DNA from 2 places in the Shewanella sp. Isolate8 genome. Region 1 is predicted to be linked to the other one. Evidence: riboswitches for the same ligand, from Rfam matches in the RefSeq annotation. Region 1 holds a riboswitch; the other holds the start of a gene.
The links. Region 1 has a riboswitch for lysine ahead of L1D43_RS10670 (Na+/H+ antiporter NhaC family protein). Riboswitches for the same ligand answer to the same signal wherever they lie in the genome.
Positions count from the first base shown of each region.

Region 2: another riboswitch for lysine. It lies ahead of lysC (lysine-sensitive aspartokinase 3); the one in region 1 lies ahead of L1D43_RS10670 (Na+/H+ antiporter NhaC family protein).

Region 1 is NZ_JAKEVI010000002.1:307,610-318,507, reverse strand. It holds gene L1D43_RS10710 (acyltransferase) at 1-573, opposite strand, end outside; gene tsaA (tRNA (N6-threonylcarbamoyladenosine(37)-N6)-methyltransferase TrmO) at 576-1,313, opposite strand; gene rcsF (Rcs stress response system protein RcsF) at 1,356-1,772, opposite strand; gene L1D43_RS10695 (amidohydrolase family protein) at 1,850-3,118, opposite strand; gene L1D43_RS10690 (amidohydrolase family protein) at 3,118-6,246, opposite strand; gene L1D43_RS10685 (H-NS family nucleoid-associated regulatory protein) at 6,570-6,962, opposite strand; gene L1D43_RS10680 (electron transfer flavoprotein subunit beta/FixA family protein) at 7,275-8,024, shown strand; gene L1D43_RS10675 (FAD-binding protein) at 8,025-8,948, shown strand; lysine riboswitch at 9,097-9,313, shown strand; gene L1D43_RS10670 (Na+/H+ antiporter NhaC family protein) at 9,392-10,898, shown strand, end outside.
Region 2 is NZ_JAKEVI010000001.1:319,431-330,328, reverse strand. It holds gene L1D43_RS01375 (class I SAM-dependent methyltransferase) at 1-153, shown strand, start outside; gene L1D43_RS01370 (hypothetical protein) at 179-466, shown strand; gene rluA (bifunctional tRNA pseudouridine(32) synthase/23S rRNA pseudouridine(746) synthase RluA) at 580-1,257, shown strand; gene asnC (transcriptional regulator AsnC) at 1,375-1,836, shown strand; gene L1D43_RS01355 (S8 family serine peptidase) at 2,057-5,908, shown strand; gene L1D43_RS01350 (succinylglutamate desuccinylase/aspartoacylase family protein) at 6,023-7,129, opposite strand; gene lysC (lysine-sensitive aspartokinase 3) at 7,132-8,484, opposite strand; lysine riboswitch at 8,614-8,790, opposite strand; gene L1D43_RS01340 (DUF3293 domain-containing protein) at 8,893-9,324, opposite strand; gene arcA (two-component system response regulator ArcA) at 9,902-10,621, shown strand.

The sequences.
Region 1 (10,898 bases):
GTAGTCGGGCACATCTTTGGTGACGACACAACCCATGCCAATCACGGCGCAGTCACCTATGGTCACCCCATCGACTATGCCCGCCTGGGCACCGATCCACACATCCTTACCTATGACGATCCCCTTGGACTGACTGCTCTGCTGATATATCGGCGTGTCAGGGCGCATGCCATGGTTAAAGGCGTAGATGGTGACATTGTTGGCGATACGGGTCTGATCGCCAATGACTATCTTGCCGCGACCGCCATCTAAGGAACAACCATGATTGATAGCTACCTCATTACCCATGACGATAGGGCCGTGTAGGAAGCTGTCGGCGGCGATCATGCAGCGATTGCCTATTTGAATATCCCGGCCTGGCTCGGCAAACAGTTTCGCCTGGGGCGCGATAAAGCACTCCTTACCTATGCTCACGGTTTCAACGCTCATCAGTGCTTGCTGCACCTCATCCTGCCAGGGCTTGGCCCAGGTGAGATGTTTAGGCTTCAGGGAAAAGTAGAGCCAGGGCATGTAGGCCAGGCGCTGCTTATGTTGCTCGCGATAGTCCACTTGGTTATCTAATGGCGTCTGCATGATTAATCTGCTTCCTTAAGGGCGTCGGGCTGCACCGGGCGCACCGCGTCGACCAAGATACCTGCCTCGTCCACGTGCCAGAGGATGTCGAGATCATACAGGGCGACCTGGTAATGCTTTGGATCTTCCTTGGCCTTCTTGTAGGCAGGGCGTGGATCTTGCGCCAATACCCCTTGGATGATGGCCTTGAGGTTGGGGTACTTATCGGCAGGGAGACTGTCGATCTGATGCTGTACCGCATCGGTAAAGCGCACGTCGATCAGTACCGGCGCCTCCTGGGCGATACCGCCGAGGGCACCCTCGATGGCATCTGAGAAGGGGATATAGGGTTTGATATCTAGAATAGGCGTGCCGTCCAGCAGATCCATGGCGGAGATCTCAAGCTCCACCTTGCCCTTGCGTTGATGGATGGCGTGCAGTTTGACCACAGACTGGCCGATGCCGTTGGGGCGGAAGGTGGAGCGGGTGGCAAATACTCCTAGCTTCTCGTTACCGCCTAGGCGCGGCGGCCGAACTGTGGTCTTCCAACCTTGGCTAAGGTTTTCATGGAAGGTAAACAGCAGCCAGATGTGAGAATACTGGGATAGGCCGCGCACTGTATCGATATGGTTATAGGGCGGTTGCAACTCGACGAAGCCGCGGGCGGCGGTGACCAGCCCTGGCTGTCTGGGGATGCCAAATTTCTGTTTATAGGGGGTGCGGCAGATAGCCACAGCCTCAATTTCACGCTTGAGTGTCATGGTAAAGACTTATGTTTACGCTGGTGCGCTGGGCGATAAAAACTACTTGTCTGCGGTGGGCAACAATATGGCCTGACCGACACACAGGGCTTGGCTAACGCAGGCCTTACTCGGTTCCTGGATCAGGGCGCAGCGTTTGATGATAAGGCCATTGGCACCTTTATCGGCGGCGGCGCGGCGTGCCATGGTGCGGGCCTCGCCGATGGATGCGGGGACATCCTGAGCTCGTTCCTGGCAGGATTCTCCCTCGACCATCCCCTTTAGTTCATAAGGACCCTTTGGCTGAGTCTCTTGAAACAGCTGGACATCACCGGCCTTGAAGTAGTCGTCGATGGCCTGACCATCTAAATTGCTGTTGAAGGTGTATTCGCCCGCGCAGCCACCGAGTAGCAGGGCAGAGAGCAGCAGGACAGACTTTGGAGCCATTTTCAAAGCAGTGGTCAGGTCGGAATTAGTCATGATTTGGGCCTGTATTAGGAAGAGAGCTCAAAACTGGCCAATAACCGGCCAGTTTTGAGTCGTTTAGAAGCAAAAGTCTAACGCTTTAGGTACTTTTGATAAAGTTGTTGTTGGCGATTATTGAGATCTATTTGGCGACCGTCGATAAACACAGCGTCTATCTTGCTAGTGGCGGGATCGAGAATGTCGCCCTTGGAGAGCACCAGGTTGGCGCGGTAGCCCACGGCGATGGCACCCATGTCATCCACGCCTAAGATCTTGGCCGCATCCAGGGTGATGCTCTTAAGCGCCTCTTCCTTACTCAGGCCATAGGCCGCCGCCTGACCGGCCGCAAAGGGCAGGTTACGGGCGTTCCAGTCGCCGCTAAAGCCGATGGCGAAGGGCACACCCGCCTGTTTCAGCAAGGCTGGGATCTTAAAGCTCATCTCTACCGGCTCATCCTTGCGCATTGGCAGGCTGAGGGTGCGGTTGTAGATCACAGATGCGCCGATCTCGCCCAGTTGCTCCGCCAGGCGCCAGGCGTCGTAGCCGCCGACAAACACCAGCTTGAAGCCATAGGGGCGGGTCATGGTGATGGCGCGCTCTATCTCTTCGCTGCGATTGGCGTGGATAAACAGGCTCGCCTTGCCCTGATACAGGGGCAGCGCCGCCTGCCAGCGGTTATCCAGCTTCTGCACAGTTCCTGCCTTGTCCGCCAGATAGTAGCGGTAGCCATCTTCGAGCTGCTCGGCTAATCGGGTCATCTGTTCATCTCGCGCCTTGAGCTGCTTGGCGGCGACCTCTTTATCTTTGGAGAGATAACGAATGGCGGGCCAGTAGAGATGGAACTGGGGCGCGGTACTCACCAGGGCATCTTCTATCGTCCAGCTGTCGAGGGAGACCAGAGAGGACTGGCCGGCCAGGGCATCGCCCTGAGGCACCACCTGGGCATGGGTGATACCGTTGACCCTGATGGTTGGGATAAGCTCCGAGTCGGGATTGAAGGCACTGACGGCCAGTAGCTGCGGGTTGCTGTCACCCACCTCGAAGGCGTCGTTGCTGGCGCGCATCATCTCCACCTCGACGATGCCGATAGAGGTGTCCAGTGCGATAAGCCCAGGGTAGAGATCTTGCCCGCTGGCATCGATCACCTTGGCACCCTCTTGTGAGAGCTGTTGACCTATGGCGACTATCTTGCCCTTGTCGAACAGTACGTCGGTGGCATCCAGCACGCCGTTAAGGGCGGTGTGCACGCGGGCGTTGTGGATCAGTATCGGCTGACTCTGGGCGCTGGCGGGCACCATGTCGTGGGCCAGCGACGCACAGGAGAAGAGGCCCAGGCTAAGGACGAAGAGTGTCGGCTTCATTAGATGGCCTCCTTGTGTAGCTTGCTGTGGGCGCTGTTCTGGCTGTGGGCTTTATGCTCGCTCATGGCTTTATGCTCGCTCAGGGCTGTTTGGCTCAGGGCTGTGCCCCAGGCGTTGTAATGGGTGTCGCAGTGCCACTGGGGCTCTTGCTTATCCTCTGGCATCTCGCCGGGTACCTCGGGTTTATCCCGGGTCAATACCGCCTGGATCAGCGCGGCGCGCTCGCGTTCAACCTCGAGCTGCATCTTCTTGTCTTGCTGACGGTCGAAGTAGCGGCGGCCTTCCACCCAGGTGTTTTCTACCTTGGCATAGACGGAGAGCGGCGAGGTATTCCAGAGTACCAGGTCGGCCTGTTTGCCTTCTTCCAGTGAGCCGGTGAGCTGGTCTATGCCTAACTGTTTAGCCGGGTTGATGGTGACCATGTTCCAGGCATCAATTGGCGACATGTCGCAATACATCATGGACTTGGCCGCCTCCTGATTGAGACGCCTCTGCATCTCATAGTCGTCCGAGTTGATGCTGGTGAGCACTCCCTTGTTGTGCATCAGGCAGGTGTTTTGCGGTATGGCGTCATAGACCTCGAACTTATAGGCCCACCAGTCGGAGAAGGTGGAGGCGTAGGTGCCGTGCTTGGCCATCTCGTCGGCCACCTTATAACCTTCCAGAATATGGGTGAAGGTGCCGACCCTAAAGTTATAGGCCTCGGCGAGGCGTAAGAACATCAAGATCTCAGACTGTACATAGGAGTGAATATGCACCTGACGCTCGCCGCGCAGCACCTCGGCTACCGCCGCCAGGCGATAGTTTGGCTTGGGCGCCACCTGTTTGCGTTGCTGACTGCTGCGTAGGCGCTCATAGTCGGCGTTTGCCTTCTCATAGGCCAGCGCCTCGTTGAAGGACTCTTCGAACAGGGACTTCACACCCATGCGGCTCTGGGGGAAGCGGCGGTTGTAGTTGTCGCCCCAGTTGGCCTGTTTGACGTTTTCGCCGAGGGCAAACTTGATGCTGGCCGGTGCCTGTTTAAGTTTCATCGCCTCGGCGCTCTCACCCCAACGCATCTGGATCACCTGGGCCTGACCGCCTATGGGGTTGGCGCTGCCGTGGAGGATTTGTGCAGTGGTTACACCACCCGCCAGGGCGCGGTAGATGGCGATATCGTCTGGGTTGATCACATCGCCGATACGCACCTCGGCGGTGACTGCGTCGGTATCTTCATTGGTGCCGCCGTTAAGGGCGATGTGGGAGTGCTCGTCGATAATACCTGCGCTCAGGTGTTTGCCGGTGGCATCCAGGGTTTGGTAGCCAGATGGCGTCTTGAGAGACTGGCCTATCTTTTCGATACGGCCATCGCGGATAAGCAGATCATAGCCTTCCAGTACCCCCTGCTGGCTCGAGGTCCACAGGGTAGCGTTTTTGATATGCAGGCGCTCAGCCTTGGGCTGCGCCGTTAGGCCGTAGGCGGTGTTGGGCTGAGTGAGTTTGGAGATGAGCGCCTTGGCAGGTTTCTCCTGCTCGGATTCATCTTTGTGCTCTTGTGCCATGACCACACCCGCGATTGGGTGTTGGCGATTACTGTTGTCGAGCATCCTGCCGTGAATTCCTTGGGGATCGAACCAGAGGGTGAAGCGGCTGATGCCTGGGTAACCCGCCTCGCCGAGATTGGCGTTGAAGGTCAGGCGTTCATTGGCATAATTAAGGTCGCTCAGGGTTATCTCCTGCTCGCCGCTGGCCAGGGTGCCGCTGAGCTTGTCGTCGTCGACCAAGTCCAGATCTAGGGTGAGCTCGCCCAGCGTCAGCTGATAGCCTTGGCCGAGCCAGTGTCTGTCGCGAGGCACCTTCTGTGTCTCGCTGCCCTGTAGCCAGACGCTGACAATTTTGCCTTGGGTAAAGATGTCGCCATCGGTCACTACCAGATCCGCCATGAAGCCGGGCTTTAGCTTGCCGCTAAAGGTAGAGATGCCCGCAATTTCTGCCGCCTCAGTGGTGAGGGCCGCCAATGCTGTCTCTTGGCTCAGCCCTTGTTTGACCGCCTGCCTGAGTCTTGGCCAGAAGGCGTCGGCCTTGATGCCATGCTGGGTAAAGGCGAAGGGGATCTCGGCACTTTCCAGTGCGTGTGGATTGCTCGGCGCGCGCTCCCAGTGGCGTAGATTGGCCAGGCTTATCTCTCTCTCCTTGTCGCCATCTTTAATATTGGGAGCCGCGGGAAAATTGAGCGGGGCGATAATACTAAAGCCGGTGGCCTTGACCTCGTCGATGCGGGCATATTCTCGTCCGCTGCCTACCAGGCTTGCCGATAATTTAAATTCGTTCATTAAGTGAGCGGCGCGCAGCAGGCTATTTAAATTCCTGGTTTCAAATACGGCCGGGTGTTTGTCTATATCACCCAGGCGCTGCAGCGCGATATTAAATTCGATATTTTTCTCTTGGGTAGCCGAGTCGGCTTTATCTATATTGGCGCTATACCAGTTGGCATCGGCCAGAGTTTGTCGAATAAGCGCGATACTGCCCATTAAGGAGTTTGGGTAATCCTGAATCGAGCTGCCTTTATCGAAGGCGAGCAGGTGACTGGATTTTGCGCGATAAATAATGTCATTGGCTTTTAAGGGGGCCAGTGAGATAGTTGCGGCCCTGCCTCTGAATATGCCGTCTAACATACCGGTTTGTACGCTGGTAAACCCATTATCAATCCATTGCTTGGCCGCTTCCTGGTCGGGATATATATAGTTAAACCACTCTTTTTCAGCGTGAATTGCACCATTATCGGCATTACCACCTATGCGTTTAATTTCATAAACCGGGCGGGCCACTTTCTGCTGGTCATATTTAAAGTCAATGCCGTAATTGGTATATGGGTCGATAAAGCCGGGATAAATATGCTTACCTGTCATGTCGATGACATAGGCATCTTCGGGTATTTTGTCATTGGAGATAATGGCTTTAATTTTATTATCTTCAATTAACAGGGTGGCATCCTGTTTGGTTTCGCCGGGGGCGATCATCAGGGTTGCATGGGACAGCGCGGTTAATTTTGGCGTGTTATCTGTTAGCTGAGCGTTTGCTATCGCGGACGGACTCGCCAAGAGGCAGGCCACCAGACTCGCGGGCACTGAGAGGAAATGGATTCGCATGGCGTTTAATTATTATTGGCTGGGATCAAAAGTAGCTCAAGATTATCCTATATTATGAACAATTTCCAAACATTGAACTGTATCGGTTTATGTCAGGCTCCTGAGAAATAGCGGCTTGGCAAACACTCGGCATTGGTTGAGAAAGGGAGGCTGGAAAATCACTCGAAAAAGCATTGGAGAAATGACTGAATAATGGCTGAGAAAATGCAAAAGAAAGGGGGAACGCAAATGGATGTAGCAAACTTGCCCTGACTAACAAATAAAAAAGCCAATCCTGAGGTTGGCTTTTTTGCTCGTTCATCCCACTGTGGGAATGTTTAAGCTTAGATAAGGAAGTCTTCGAGTGAACGACCCTTATCTAACTCATTTTTAAATACGGTTGGTGTGCGACCCTGACCCGTCCAAGTGATCGTTTCGCCATTCACTTCAATTTTATATTTTGGTGGGCGTGGAGCACGTTTCTTAGGAGCTGGCTTAGCAGCCACTGCGCCTAAATCGTCAATTGATAAACCAACAGCTTCCATTTGTTGGCGAATCTCTTCTATCTTTGCATTGCGCTCGGCCATAACCGCGCTTTCTTCTTCTGCCTGCTTCTCTTTCTCGGTAATGATTTTTTCAAGCTTAACTGCTACATCTTTTAAATCTTCTACCGACAATTCTTTAACAGCAGCCTTAAAGCGACGACCATGCGTCAATATATCTAGAAATTCGCTCATATTTATAATGTCCTGCTTAAAAATAAAATAGTAAATAGGATTGCAGGGCTAATAATAGGAACTAAAAAAGGTTTTATCAAACGAATTAAATGAATATTTGAGCCTTTAATGTAAATTTTATTTCAGCTTTTCTTTTTTTGTCCCATTTTGACCTCTTAGTCACCCCTAAACACGCTGTTTTTGATGTAAGACAAAGATGCAGGTGACTTCCTGTTGACGTTAACGTCAACAGCACGTAAAGTGGCGTAAGTTGGTGATAGTTTCGCTATGCACTATTTGTTATCCAGAATAAAGACGTAAGAAGGAAGCCTTATGAAAGTATTGGTGCCAGTAAAACGCGTCGTCGATGCTAATGTGAAGGTCAGGGTTAACGCTGACAATACAAATGTCGATACCGCAAATCTGAAGATGGCCATTAACCCATTTTGTGAGATTGCTGTAGAAGAAGCGGTACGTTTGAAAGAAGCAGGTATTGCGACCGAGATCGTGGTAGCAACCATAGGGCCTAAGGCGTCGCAGGAGCAGCTACGCACGGCGATGGCGCTGGGCGCAGACCGCGGTATTCATGTGGAAACCGACGAAGAGCTTGCGCCGCTTTCTATTGCAAAGATCCTCAACGCGATTCAAGCCAATGAGCAGGCTCAGCTGATCATGCTGGGTAAGCAATCTATCGATGGTGACAACAACCAGACAGGCCAGATGCTGGCGGCGCTAGCCGGTCTACCTCAGGCAACCTTTGCCTCTGAGGTAAAGGTTGAAGGCGAGCAACTTGTGGTTACCCGTGAGATCGACGGCGGTCTGCAGACCCTAAAGATGCCACTGCCTGCGATTGTCACCACAGACCTGCGTCTGAACGAGCCTCGCTATGCCAAATTACCTAACATCATGAAGGCGAAACGTAAGCCGCTCGATACCATCACGGTAGACAGCCTGGGCGTGACCCTGAAGCAGCATCAGAAGGTGCTCAAGGTGACACCGCCTGCCGAGCGTCAAGCGGGTATTATGGTGGCTTCTGTCGAGGAGCTAGTGGACAAGCTAAAGAATGAAGCGAAGGTGATCTAAATGGCGATTCTAGTAATAGCAGAACATGATAATGCGACTTTAAAACTCGATACCGCCAAGGTAGTTGCTTGTGCTCAGGCGATCGGTAGCGAAGTCGATGTGATGGTAGCCGGTCATAACTGTGGCGCCGCGGTTGAGAGCGCCAAGCAGCTTGCCGGTGTGCGTCAGGTATTGGTGGCCGATAGCGCCGTTTATGCCAACGCCATTGCCGAAAACCTGTCATCGCTGATCGTTTCTGTGGCCAGCGAGTATCAACACATCCTGGCTGCGGCCTCGAGTGTCGGTAAAGATGCACTGCCACGCGTTGCGGCCCTTTTAGATGTGGCGCAGATCTCTGAAGTGGTTGAAGTGGTCAGCGAAGATACTTTCGTGCGTCCTATCTATGCCGGTAGCGCCATGGCGACGGTTCAGAGCCTGGATGCCATCAAGGTGATGACGGTTCGCGCCAGTGCCTTCGATGCGGTTGCCCAGGACGGTAGTGCCTCGGTGCAGACCCTGGATAACGAGTACAGCGGCGATGTCGAGTTTGTCTCGCAGACCCTGTCTGAGTCTGAGCGTCCCGATCTTGGTGCGGCCTCAGTCGTGGTGTCGGGTGGTCGTGCCATGGGCAGCGCCGAGAACTTTGCGATTCTCGAGCAGTTGGCCGATAAGCTGGGCGGTGCACTGGGTGCGTCTCGCGCCGCGGTTGACGCCGGTTACGTGCCAAACGATCTGCAGGTGGGTCAGACGGGTAAGATTGTTGCGCCAGACCTCTATATCGCCGTGGGTATTTCGGGTGCCATCCAGCACTTAGCGGGGATGAAAGATTCTAAGGTGATCGTGGCGATCAACAAAGATCCTGAGGCGCCTATCTTCCAGGTGGCCGACTATGGTCTGGAAGCGGATCTGTTCGAGGCAGTGCCTAAGCTACTCGAACTTATTTAATAAAATGTAAATGCTTGGTGAGCACTTTGGTGTTCATCTAAAATTTAGTGTGATATAGATCACATGGAGCGGCTTTGAGGTAGCGTCCTTAAAGCCGCTTGTGTTTTTATGTGCCTCACGTTTGCCGATAGTGACATTGGCAGGCGTCCTGAGACGTAGAGGTGCATTAAATATCAGTAGTATTCGTTAGGGTGATGCCGTTAAGCGAATATGAAAGGATTTGGTGCCGAAGTGGTGGAGTTGATCAAGGCTTGCCGCTGGGGCTGTCATCGAATAGAGGCAGCACTGCCATAGTGCTTCTTATCTGGATTGATAAGTGGAAGGTATACCGAGAATGGGTATCACTATGGAGCGCTACTGATAGGACAGGTGTAATATCTCATGCTATATCCCACCAGTTCAGTTGCCCTCCATTCGTATTTAAACGAAGACAATATTTTACAATGACAACTTTGAGTTATGCCGATTCGGCACTTTCTTTGCTGCCGCCCGTGGTGGCGATTCTGCTGGCGATCTTTACCCGCCGCGTCCTGCTCTCGCTCGGTGTGGGGATCCTCCTGGGGGCACTGTTAATTGCCGATTTTTCACCGCTGGATATGGGCCAATACCTGGGACAACAGGTGGTGGGCCTGGTGTGGGATGATGGCGCCTTAAACAGCTGGAACGTCTATCTGCTGGGTTTCTTGATTCTGCTTGGGATGATCACCGCAATCATTACCGTGAGCGGTGCCGCCAAGGCCTTTGCCGACTGGGCCCGTCAGCATATTCGTAATAAGCGCGATGCCAAGCTGCTCACCATGTTCCTGGGCTGCGTGGTCTTCATCGATGACTATTTCAACAGCCTGGTCGTGGGCAGCGTCGCCCGGCCGCTCACCGACAGATACTATATCTCCCGCAGCAAGCTGGCCTACCTGCTGGACTCGACCGCCGCGCCTATCTGTGTGATCTCCCCCGTCTCTAGCTGGGGGGCGTACATCATCGCGCTGATCGGCGGCATACTCACCGCCCATGGCTTTGCCGACACCGGCCATCTGAGCGTGTTTATCCAGATGATCCCGATGAACTTCTATGCCATCTTCGCCCTGGTATTGCTGCTATGTGTGGCCTTCATGGGGCTGGATGTGGGGCCGATGCGCCAGCATGAGCTAAACGCCCAGAAGGGTAACCTGTATGACGAGGCCAAGGGCCTGCCGCCAGGCGCCAACAGCGACCTACCAGAGGCGGATTCGGGTAAGATCTTAGGCCTGTTCCTGCCTATTACCGTGCTGGTATTTGCTACCATCTACTTCATGATCGACAGCGGCGCCGCTGCGCTGGCCGCGGAAAACCTGCCCTTTAGCGTGATAGGGGCGTTCGAGAAGACGGATGTGGCCTCATCGCTCTTCTTCGGTGCCGTGATTGGTCTGGCAGCTACCCTAGTGCTGGTGGCTGTTCAGGGACTGGACAAGGCCCTTATCTTTAAAGGTGTGCTGGCCGGGGCGCGCTCCATGTTGCCCGCCATCTATATTCTGCTGTTCGCCTGGACCATCGCCGGGGTGATCGGTCAGATGGAGACGGGTAAGTATATGGCGAGCCTGGCGACGGGTAACATTCCGTTCGCGCTGCTGCCTGCCGTGCTGTTCGTGCTGGCGGGTCTGACGGCCTTCTCTACCGGCACCAGCTGGGGCACCTTCGGTATCATGTTGCCGATTGCCGCCGATATGGCCATGGGCACCCACACCAACATGATGCTGCCTATGCTGGCCTCTGTGCTGGCGGGCGCCGTGTTTGGCGATCACTGCTCGCCTATCTCGGATACTACTATCCTGTCGTCTACCGGGGCGAACTGTCACCACATAGACCATGTGCTGACTCAGCTACCCTATGCCCTCATCGTGGCGGGGATCAGCCTGGTGGGGTATACCGTGCTGGGCTTTACCGAGTCGGTCGGCGCGGGACTGGCCGCCTGTA
Region 2 (10,898 bases), on a different contig from region 1:
AGACCTAAGAATCCCAACTTCCTTCTGGCCGAAGGCGAATTATCACAGCGCTTTTGTGGCTGGAAGACTTTGCACGCTTTCGAAGGTGATGTAGGCTGTGAAGAGACGCCCTGCTTCAAGGCGCAATATATTGGCCGCAAGCCGGCTAACTAGGATCTCACAGCGTTAAGGACGATAGATGTTTCCCTATCCCGAACAGTACCGGCTCGCCGCGCCACCATTGGTCACCGCCTTCATGGTGTTATGGTCAATCCTGTCACGCGCCCTGTTCGGCGATGACAGCGCCATCGCCTTCTACCCGCTGTTTATGCTGTTTCCTCTCAATATCTTACTGCACGGCAAGTTGATCTGGCAGGCCAAGGGAATAGAGCGGCTGGATCAGGGCATCTACGCCTTTATCCACCTCAGCCTAGCTTTCGTGGTCTGGACCTTCGCCATCATGCATGTCAATGGCCACAGCTTTTAGCCCCAAGCTCTACCGATACACCCGTCTAAACCACATAGGTTTCGTCCACAATACTTGCGCCGCCCGCGCCCTAGGGGTATCTTTGCAGCCCGATTTAACCCCCAAGGTTTGCTATGACTGATTTTGTGTATGCGCCGCCTACCGAGCCCTGGCTCGAGATCCTCCATGAGGATAAAGATATTCTGGTGGTCAATAAGCCCTCAGGCCTCTTGTCGGTGCCAGGACGCGACCCCGCCTATCATGACAGCGTCTACACCCGTGTCTTACACGACCACCCCAACGCCCAGATAGTACACCGCCTGGATATGGCCACCTCTGGCATTATCGTGGTGGCGCTCAGGCGCAGCGCCGAGCGGGAGCTTAAGCGACAGTTTCGTGATAGGGAGACCCATAAGATCTACTACGCCCGCGTCGCCGGCCACGTGAAGGAAGAACTAGGTAGCGTGGATTATCCGCTTATCTGTGACTGGCCTAATCGCCCGAAACAGAAGGTGGATCATCAGGTTGGTAAGGCCTCTAAGACGCTGTTTGAGGTCGTCAGCCGCGCCAAGCGCTCGACTCTGGTCAAGCTCACCCCGATAACGGGGCGTTCTCATCAGCTGCGTGTTCACATGATGGCCATTGGGCATCCCATTTTGGGCGATAACTTCTACGCCGATCCTCTGGCTAAGCGTCTGGCACCGCGTCTGCTACTGCATGCCCAATCACTGAGCCTGACCCATCCCTACAGCAAGCAGCCGATGACTTTTAGCACACCTATTCCTTTTGTAGATGTCACCGAGCAGCAATAGGCCCGTCATTCACAGAGAATTTTGCGATAAAATCTACTTAACTCGCTAAAAGGTTAGCAGTTTGCTAACCAATGCCGTAAATTACCTCATAATATTGACTTAAAACGGTATATGGCAATGGATAGTTCATTTCAACGAGACCAACTCGACAACCAGATCCTCTCGGCACTCATGGAGGAGGCACGCACCCCCTTCGCCGAACTGGCTAAACGCTTCGGCGTGAGCGCCGGTACCATACATGTGCGGGTAGAGAAGATGAAGCAGGCTGGCATCATCACGGGCGCCCAGATCACGGTCAACCCCAAGGCCTTAGGTTATGATGTCTGCTGCTTTATCGGCATCAACCTCAAGAGCGCCGGAGACTATCCTGCCGCCATCGCTAAACTCAACGCCTTAGAAGAGGTCACCGAGGCCTATTACACCACGGGCAACTACAGCATCTTCGTCAAGGTGATGTGCCAGTCGATCGATGGCCTGCAACATGTGCTGATCAACCGCATCCAGTCGATCGATGAGATCCAGTCCACCGAAACACTCATCAGTTTACAAAATCCAATCAGCCGCGCGGTGAAGCCTTAAGTCAGTACCACTGGGGCTTACAGCCTTAGTGGATACTACTATTTAAAAACCGCTTACAACTTTTTCTTCTACCAGCTTTAACTTTGGTAATCTTTTGTGTTAAAAAGAACAAGCCGTCAACATAGCGGCAACAAAATAAGAAAAGATTAGTAACCAAAGTTACAGCAATACCAATAGTGTTTTGTGTCTCAAAACACTTCTATTTGACAAGGAAGAAGTTGTGAAAACTAAATTATCTCTAGCCATTTCAGCGGCGCTGATCTCGAGTGCGGCTGTTGCCAGCAACCAGTACACCGCAAATCCCTACGCACCGGAAATCACTTCTGCCGATAGCTACAAGAAGCCAGCAGCTTCTCAGCCTTCACAAGTGGCTCCGCAGCGCTTCATAATTGAACTAAACTCTCCAGCCGTCGCTAAATACCAAGGCGGCATTGAGTCAATGGCAGCTACAGCCCCTAAGAAAGGCCAAAAGGTTAACGTACAGTCTGCACCAGCTCAAAGCTATGCCAGCTTCCTCGCCAAAGAGCAGTCACAATTTGTGAGTGAACTGGCGAAGAAAGTGCCTAACGCCAAAGTCGAGCAAAGCTTCAAGACCCTATTTAACGGTGTGACTATCGTTGGTCAAGGTCTAAGCATCGAGCAGCTAGCGGCCATGCCAAACGTTAAGTCTGTGTACCCAGAGACCATGTACGAAGCTAACATGGACTCATCTCACGACGTCATCAACTCAGCGGCGATGTGGGAAGCGGTTTCTGGTATGGAAAACGCTGGTAAAGACATTCGCGTAGCGGTAATTGATACAGGTATCCGCCCAGAAAACCCAATGTTTGCTGGCGAAGGTTTCACAAAACCAGCCGAAGGAATGCCTAGCGACGACTACTGTTCGACAGTAGATGCAAGCTTCTGTAACGACAAGCTAATCGTTGCCCGTTGGTCACAACCTACTTTTGAAGTGTGTGCCGAAGAGCACATGAGCCCACTGGGTTACGGTGGTCACGGCTCTCACGTTGCCGGTACTTCTGTAGGTAACAAGATCACCACTACCTATGAAGGTGTTGAAGTTGAACTGTCAGGCGTTGCACCTGCTGCCTACCTGATGGTTTACAAGGCCCTATTCACTAAGACTGACTGCGCTCGTGGCAGTGGCTCTAACATCATGCTGATGGAAGCGATGGAGCACGCGGTAAACGATGGTGCAGATGTAATCAACAACTCTTGGGGTGGTGGCGCCGGTGGCGACCCAGCCAACAGCCCATACAAGGCGATGTATGAAGCCGCTGAAGCCGCTGGCGTAGTGGTTGTTACCGCTGCGGGTAACGACGGTAACGGCCCTCAAACTATCGGTTGTCCAGCCTGTATCGAATCTGGCATTACCGTAGCCAACACCACAACAGGTCGTTTCTTCGCTAACACGCTAACCGTGGATGGGGAAGAAATTCTAGCTCTTGAAGGTAACAATGGTCTGCTAGAAAGCGATATCTCTGGACAAATTATCGCTGCAGCTAATATTGATGCAGAGAACACTATTGGCTGTACGCCATTTGCTGCCGACTCTTTCAAAGACGGTATCGCGCTTATCTCTCGTGGTTCATGCTCATTCGCGACTAAGGCTGAAAATGCAGAAGCTGCTGGCGCGAAAGCTATGATCGTTTACAACAGCGTACCAGGTGCTCCAATCACTATGTATATGCCAGATTCAACACTGCCAGCAGTGATGGTCTCTGACGCTGATGGTGCTGCAATTCTTGAAGGCCTAGGTGATGACACCACAGGTACGATTGCTGCCGAAGTTACTCGTATCGTTAACAGCAAGTTTGCCGATATCCTGAACCAGTCTAGCTCTCGTGGTCCTAACGGTAACCAAAACATTCTGAAGCCAGATCTTGCAGCGCCAGGTACCTCTATCCTGTCTGCAACCTCTCCTGATGAAGATGGCACTGACTTTACCACTATGTCAGGTACAAGTATGGCGAGCCCACATGTTGCAGGTGCTGCAGCCTTGATGAGCCAGCTACACCCTGATTGGTCTGCTAACGACATCAAGACTGCTCTAACCTCTACCGCTCATATGGATGGCGTGCTTGATGATGATGCAGCCACACCAGCCGATCCATTTGCAATGGGCGCGGGTCGCATGGATTTAGATGCTGCGGCTAAAGCAGTTCTGACCTTCGACAAGCCTTCAATCGCTTCTGACTCTTGTGTCGGTCCTTGTACTTTCACTCGTACCGTATACAACAAGAGCGACGAGAAGACCTCTTGGGAGCTTTCAGCTTCTTCTGACAGCGCAGGTATCAGCGTATCGCCTTCATCACTGGAACTGGAAGCTGGCGAATCAGCAACCTTCACTGTGACTGTTGATTCAACCTTCAGCGAATACGGTGCTTGGATCTTCGGTAACGTAATGATCAAGAGTGCTTCTCACCAAGATGCTCACCTACCTGTTGCCATCTTGGCGAAAGAATCTAGTGATGATTCACTGATCTCTACCATGGCGACCAAGGCGGATCTAACAGCCGCTGAGGATATGCCAATCAAAGCCGTTGTAAACAACACTGTGTTTGAGAACACTGTGACTGTTACCGCTATGGCACCAGAAGGCACTAAGCTCACTTCTGCCGATGATGTTGAGGTGACACTAAATGGTGCAACGCAAAACGGTTTTGAAGTTGATGAAGCACTTGGTCGTATCACTTGGGTAGGTAGACTGGATCTTCCAGAGATCAAATCGGCTAAAGGTACTGGCGCAGCGCCAAGTATCTTCGACCTAGACCTGGCTTATGTTCCAGCTTGTACTGATGGTTGCGATGAGAAGTCATTCACCTTCAACCTGCCTGAGTTCAAATACAACGGTGCAACTTACACCCAGCTAACCATCTCTGACAACGGTATCGCTATCGTTGGTGGCGGTTCAGCTTCTGGCACTTGGAACAACAAGGAACTACCAGATAGCGCGAATCCAAACAACATCTTGGCACCGTTCTGGAGTGACTACGACCTGAGCGATGGCACTGTTGGTGACACTGGTGGCGGACAGCTAGGTATCAGCGTTGTTGCTGCTGGCGACAAGAAGTGGATCGTTGTCGAATGGAAAGATGCCCAGCTCTATGCAGACGATTCTGGTAACAAGTACAGCTTCAGCCTGTGGATTCAAACTGGTGACGTAGAAGATATTTGGTTCAACTACCTAGACATCCCTAACATGCCTAGCAATGTCACTATCGGTGCAGAGAACATCAGCGGTAGCGTAGGTACAACCTTCCACTACAATGGACAAGGTGGCACTGTTACTTCTGACGACTATGTTGCACTTCAAGCAACCTCTTCAGGCAGCGTAGAGATCGACTATCTGGCAACACCAACTAGCTTCAACCCAGGTCAAACAGACAACTTCTCAGTTGACGAAGAAGCGACCTTGGAAGCAAACGTGTTAGAAAACGACACTGTTAGCCAAAAAGTGGCTCGCGTCTCTATAACTGGTGACGGCATGACGGCTAATGCGCAGCGCATTATCGATGTTGCGCCTGCTGGAGCCCTAGGTGAAGCGACACTGGTTGATGAGCCTGAGCATGGTGAAGTAACTGTAGATAAAGATGGTTCTATTACCTACACACCAGAAGATGACTTCTTCGGTAAAGACTCATTCACCTACACCTCTAAGGATGCCGAAGGCAACCTGAACGCAGCGACTACTGTCAACGTGATGGTGAACAACATCAACGATGCGCCAACTGTGGCGCCTAGCGGTATGACAAGTACCGAAGGCTTCGTGGTTACCGCTAAGGCTAACGGTAAAGACGTTGATGGTGACAAGCTAACCTACACTTGGACACAGACTGCAGGTACACCTGTTACCTTTAACAACGGCGGTGCAGAAATTAAGTTCACTGCTCCAGCGGGTAACAACACCCTGACTTTCTCTGTTGTCGCCAGCGATGGTGAGCTAGAGAGTGCAGCAGGTACTGCAACAATCACAGTTAACGCCAAGGAAGAGAAATCTTCAGGTGGTGGTTCACTGGGTTGGTTCGCACTACTGATGCTACCATTTGCAGCGCTACGTCGTCGCAAGTAAGCATCTAGCATGAACAGAAAAAGGGAGCCATTTGGCTCCCTTTTTTATTGGTAACGCTTCGGGCGATTAGACCAAACTCTACGCTAACACGCTAAGTCTTAACCAAGCCTATAACTAAAGCGCAAACACCTTGGTCATCACCTTGTAGAGTTCCGTGCCTTGGTAGACAGATGCCGAGGCAAAATGCAGTACTGGCACGCAGTCTACCCGCAGACTCAAAGGCACTATCGCCTGCTCCTCACCATATCTGTCTACGCGCAGGATATTGGCTAAGGGTTCACCGGCGAGCAGCGGCTGCCCGACCTTGGCTTTGTACTCCACCAAACCACCCAGTGGCGCATGATACTTCTTATAGTCTTTCAGGTAGCAGGCATAGCGTGGCATGCCCGAGGGCGAAATGCGCTCACCTATCACGCCGCGCAGGCTGAGATAGGCCAGTATCCCTTCGACATCCACCAAGGCATCTTCTAGGTCGACATTCTCCTGACTGCCCAGCTCCAGCGTAAAGGCCGACACAGGCACCTCAATCTCTCGCCCCTGAGTGGCCAGATATTCACTCAGCTGCCACCAAGGGCAAAAAATAGACTCATCCATGGCCCCGCCAAACTCATTAGGAATAAGCAGGGTATAGGGAATAGAGAAGTACTTGGCGGCATCTTTATCATACTCGGGGCAATAGAGGTGCTTACACGACTTAGGGCCGGTATGCAGATCCAGCACGATATCCGCCTCATGGCCCATCTGCTGCAGGCTCACCGCCAGACGATGGCCCGTAGTGATCCCCCAGGGCTCATGCAGACGGCTATAGCAACGCTCGACCAACAAGGCCCTGAAATGGGCGATCAGCTCGGCATCATTAAGGTGATTATGACCCTGATACCAGCTAGCAATATCCAGCTTATGGTCGAGATATTCACGGTTCCAGTTTACCCCGGTAATGGGATCGAACCGGCCCAGGGTAAACTCGCCACTCTTTTGATTAATTCCCAGAGGATTGGCCAGGGGCACCAGGGTGATCTTGCCGCGCAGTTCACAGCCTTCGAGCGCCTGCATCAACTGATAGATCACCGCATTGCCCTGCACCTCGGCGCCGTGCACATTCGCCTGAATATAGACGCTCGGGCCGGTCACGACCTCTGGGGCAAACTCAAACAGGTTGAGTTCGAGATCTTGGCCTGTGGCGAGCTCGCCAACCTTTAGCGTAGAACGAATTGGTTTCATCATTAGCCTTCGAACAGATTCTGATGCAGCGCACTCACCACCTGAGCCGCCTCAGACTCGGCCACCAGGACACACAGGTTGTGCGGGCTCGCCCCCTGACAGATCATGCGCACATTGTGGGGCTCAAGCACCTCGAAGACCCGGCGACACACACCTGCCGTAGTGGCAATCTTATTGCCGACGATCGCCACCAGCGCCAAGCCCTCTTCTACCCGCACCCGGCAGTGCTGTGACAGTTCCTGCAACAAGGCCTCGCTCAGCAGGCTGTTTCCGGCCGAATCTGATCCCGTCTTATCTAAGGTCAGCGAGACGTTTACCTCTGAGGTGGTGATCAAATCCACACTGATCTTATGCCTTGCCAGGGTGGCAAAGGTTTCGGCCAGGAAGCCCTGGGCATGCAGCATCTGCAGGCTATGCAGGTTAAGTAGGGTCTGGTCGCGTCGTACCGCCACGGCGCGATAGATAGGCTCGTCATTCACCTGATGACGAATCCAGGTGCCGCCTAGCTCAGGGGCCTTGCTAGAGCCGACAAACACCTGAATCTTATGTCTGACCGCAGGCAAAATGGTTGCCGGGTGCAGCACCTTGGCACCAAAGGTGGCCATCTCGGCCGCCTCGTTGAAACTGATCTCAGGGATAGGACGCGCATTCGGTGCAAGGCGTGGATCTGTGGTAAAGATCCCCGGCACATCCGTCCAGATCTCAACCGCAGACGCATCCAGCGCCTCGGCAAGCAAAGCCGCAGAGTAATCGCTACCCCCACGCCCTAGCGTAGTGGTGGCCCCCTGTTCATCGGCGCCGATAAAACCTTGGGTCACGATTCGCTGCTCACTAAGCAGCGGTAGCAGATGCTCTGAGCAAAGCTGCTTCACCGCCTCTATCTGCGGCTCGGCGCGGCCGAAATGACTGTCGGTGCGCATCACCTGACGCACATCAAAGGCACTCGCCCGCTCGCCCTTCTCTCTTAACACGGCAGCAAAGAGCACAGACGAGCACTGCTCACCCTGAGCCAATAATTCATCTATGGTCGCCTTGCTGCGATGCTGGCAAAGCGACTCGCTCAGGCTGGCAATCTTACTTAAGATGGCATCGAGGCGGGCGGCCACATCATGGGGCTGACCCAACTCGTCGAGGATCTTATATTGAATCGAGGCGATCGCCTTGAGCAGCTGCTGACGACGCTCAAAGTCCACATGCTCCTGAGTTAGCTCCACCAACAGATTGGTCACACCGCTCGAGGCGCTAACGACCACCACGCGGGTTTCAGGGTTGGCCAATACGATATCGGCGCAGCGGTTCATCGCCTCATAATCGGCAACCGAGGTACCACCAAACTTAGCAACAACAATAGACATTAGCGCACCTCAACCCAAGTAGCTGACGATGACACGAAAGAAATAGATAACATTGAATACGCTCCGAACTTACTTCGTTCGAAGAGCCTGGTGCAAAGATGACGCACCCCAAGACGGGAAACAGCGATTGCCACCAGAAGCTCTCCACCAAAAAACAGGTGACAATCGATGGGATTCAGCCCAGTCGACCGATAAATAGATGAAACCAAACATCTCTTTACCTCGGCGTTAATCTCCCTCATAAACCGTCAACGGAGTTTGGACTCCTCGGGCTTACTACCTAGTTAACGCTCCTCTTCTGTATCACTAACCTTAAGGTCAGGATGCAAGAAAACTATCAAATAACAGAATAAAAAGTCAACGATATTTTAGCTTGTCTTGATGAAAGCCTCTCAAGTTCCCCGCCTGCTAGCGGCTGATGTCGGGCAGCTCGCTGACCAGACAGACCCGGGCAGAAAACTTGCCCAGGGTGAGCTCGTCATACTCCACCAGACAAGGCACCAGTTGCAGCTCGTCCTCATCGACAAAATAGATGGCGTTTTGATTAAACACCTTGCCAAGATCTACGGCTGCGGCCTTATCGATAGACACGGCCCAGCTCTTCTCCATATGGCCTCTGTCACTGGAGGCACCGATCAGGGCACGATAGGGATATTGGAGACGTTGAATATGACGTTGAAGCTGTTTGTCGAGGAGACGGTTTTGCGAGGGAGAAAGGTGTTGGCCTTTAGGATTATGAGCGGTAATGATTGCAAATGATAACGAAGGGGAGAAAGGTTGTGTAAGTAAGAACTGCGTTTGCTGATAGCATTGCCAAAGGTGTTCGCTTGCTGTACTCATCACTAAAATATTCCTAAATTAGATTCCGTCGATTATAGCAAAATTCCTCCGCCTTCCTAGAGGTGTGAGACAGGTCACTTTATTAAATTTTATTAATACCATTAAAATCAGAACCTTATGCACACAAATGTGATTTACATCAAATCTCAAAGGAATTTTGTTAACATTTCATTTGTTAACAAATGACTAAAACGAGTACAATAAGTTCGTTGATTCACTTCCACTCATCTCACGATGAAATACTTTTTGTTACATCTTGTCGACGACAAGGTCATCAAAAGTTAGTCAATTTCCTGTATAAAATGTGAGCTTAGGCTGATTTAGCATTTAAACTTGAAAATATTAGATAGTTAACGGAACTATTCCCAACTATTGTTAATCGAAGTGAGTAACAGTTCGCGTGTCTTTTGAAAGAGATACGTATACTTTACTAATCATGAAGTGTGTTGCTGTACCAATTGGGTTTGATAAAAGCACTACGTGAGTTCGGTAATTGTCGCGAAGACAGATAGGGCGCAGCAGCACCAACTAGCGCTCATGGTTAGAACAGTTTTAAACAAATATTAGGTAAATAAATATGCAAAACCCGCACATTCTGATCGTTGAAGATGAAGCCGTTACCCGGAACACGCTAAGAAGTATTTTCGAGGCTGAAGGATATGTGGTAACTGAAGCCAATGACGGCGCAGAGATGCATAAAGCCATGCAGGAAAACAAGATCAATCTTGTGGTAATGGATATCAACCTACCAGGCAAGAATGGTCTACTGCTTGCGCGTGAACTTCGTGAAATCAACAACATCGGCCTTATCTTCCTTACCGGCCGTGACAACGAAGTTGACAAGATCTTGGGTCTGGAAATTGGTGCAGATGACTATATCACCAAGCCATTTAACCCACGCGAACTGACTATCCGTGCACGCAACCTGCTGACTCGCGTCAACAGCACTGGCGGCGAAACCGAAGAAAAGAGTGCCGTAGAATTCTACCGCTTCAACGGTTGGAGCCTAGAGATCAACAGCCGTTCACTGGTAAGCCCACAAGGCGAGTCGTACAAGCTGCCCCGCAGTGAGTTCCGCGCCATGCTGCACTTCGTTGAGAACCCAGGCAAGATCCTGACCCGTGCCGACCTGCTGATGAAGATGACAGGCCGTGAGCTTAAGCCACACGACCGTACCGTGGACGTGACCATTCGTCGCATCCGTAAGCACTTCGAAAGCTTACCAGATACGCCAGAGATCATCGCCACCATCCACGGCGAAGGCTATCGTTTCTGCGGTAACTTAGAAGAAGCATAAATCACATCCAGCTAGCGCAAATGTGATTCGATTAAAAAGCCAGTCTAACGACTGGCTTTTTTGTGTCTGGAACACTTATGCCAAAGCCCATGGATGGATAGCTTTGGTATTTGTACATGGACTGTACTTATCCCCGGTGGCCAAGGAAGGCCAAAGAGGGGATTTGTACATGGATTTTCTGTTTATGGAGAGGTATCCCCAATGGCCAGGGCCTGAAATGTTCCCGACATTTCAAGGCATTTCCTACCTGACCCACAGGGAAGTGGGGAATGTCTAA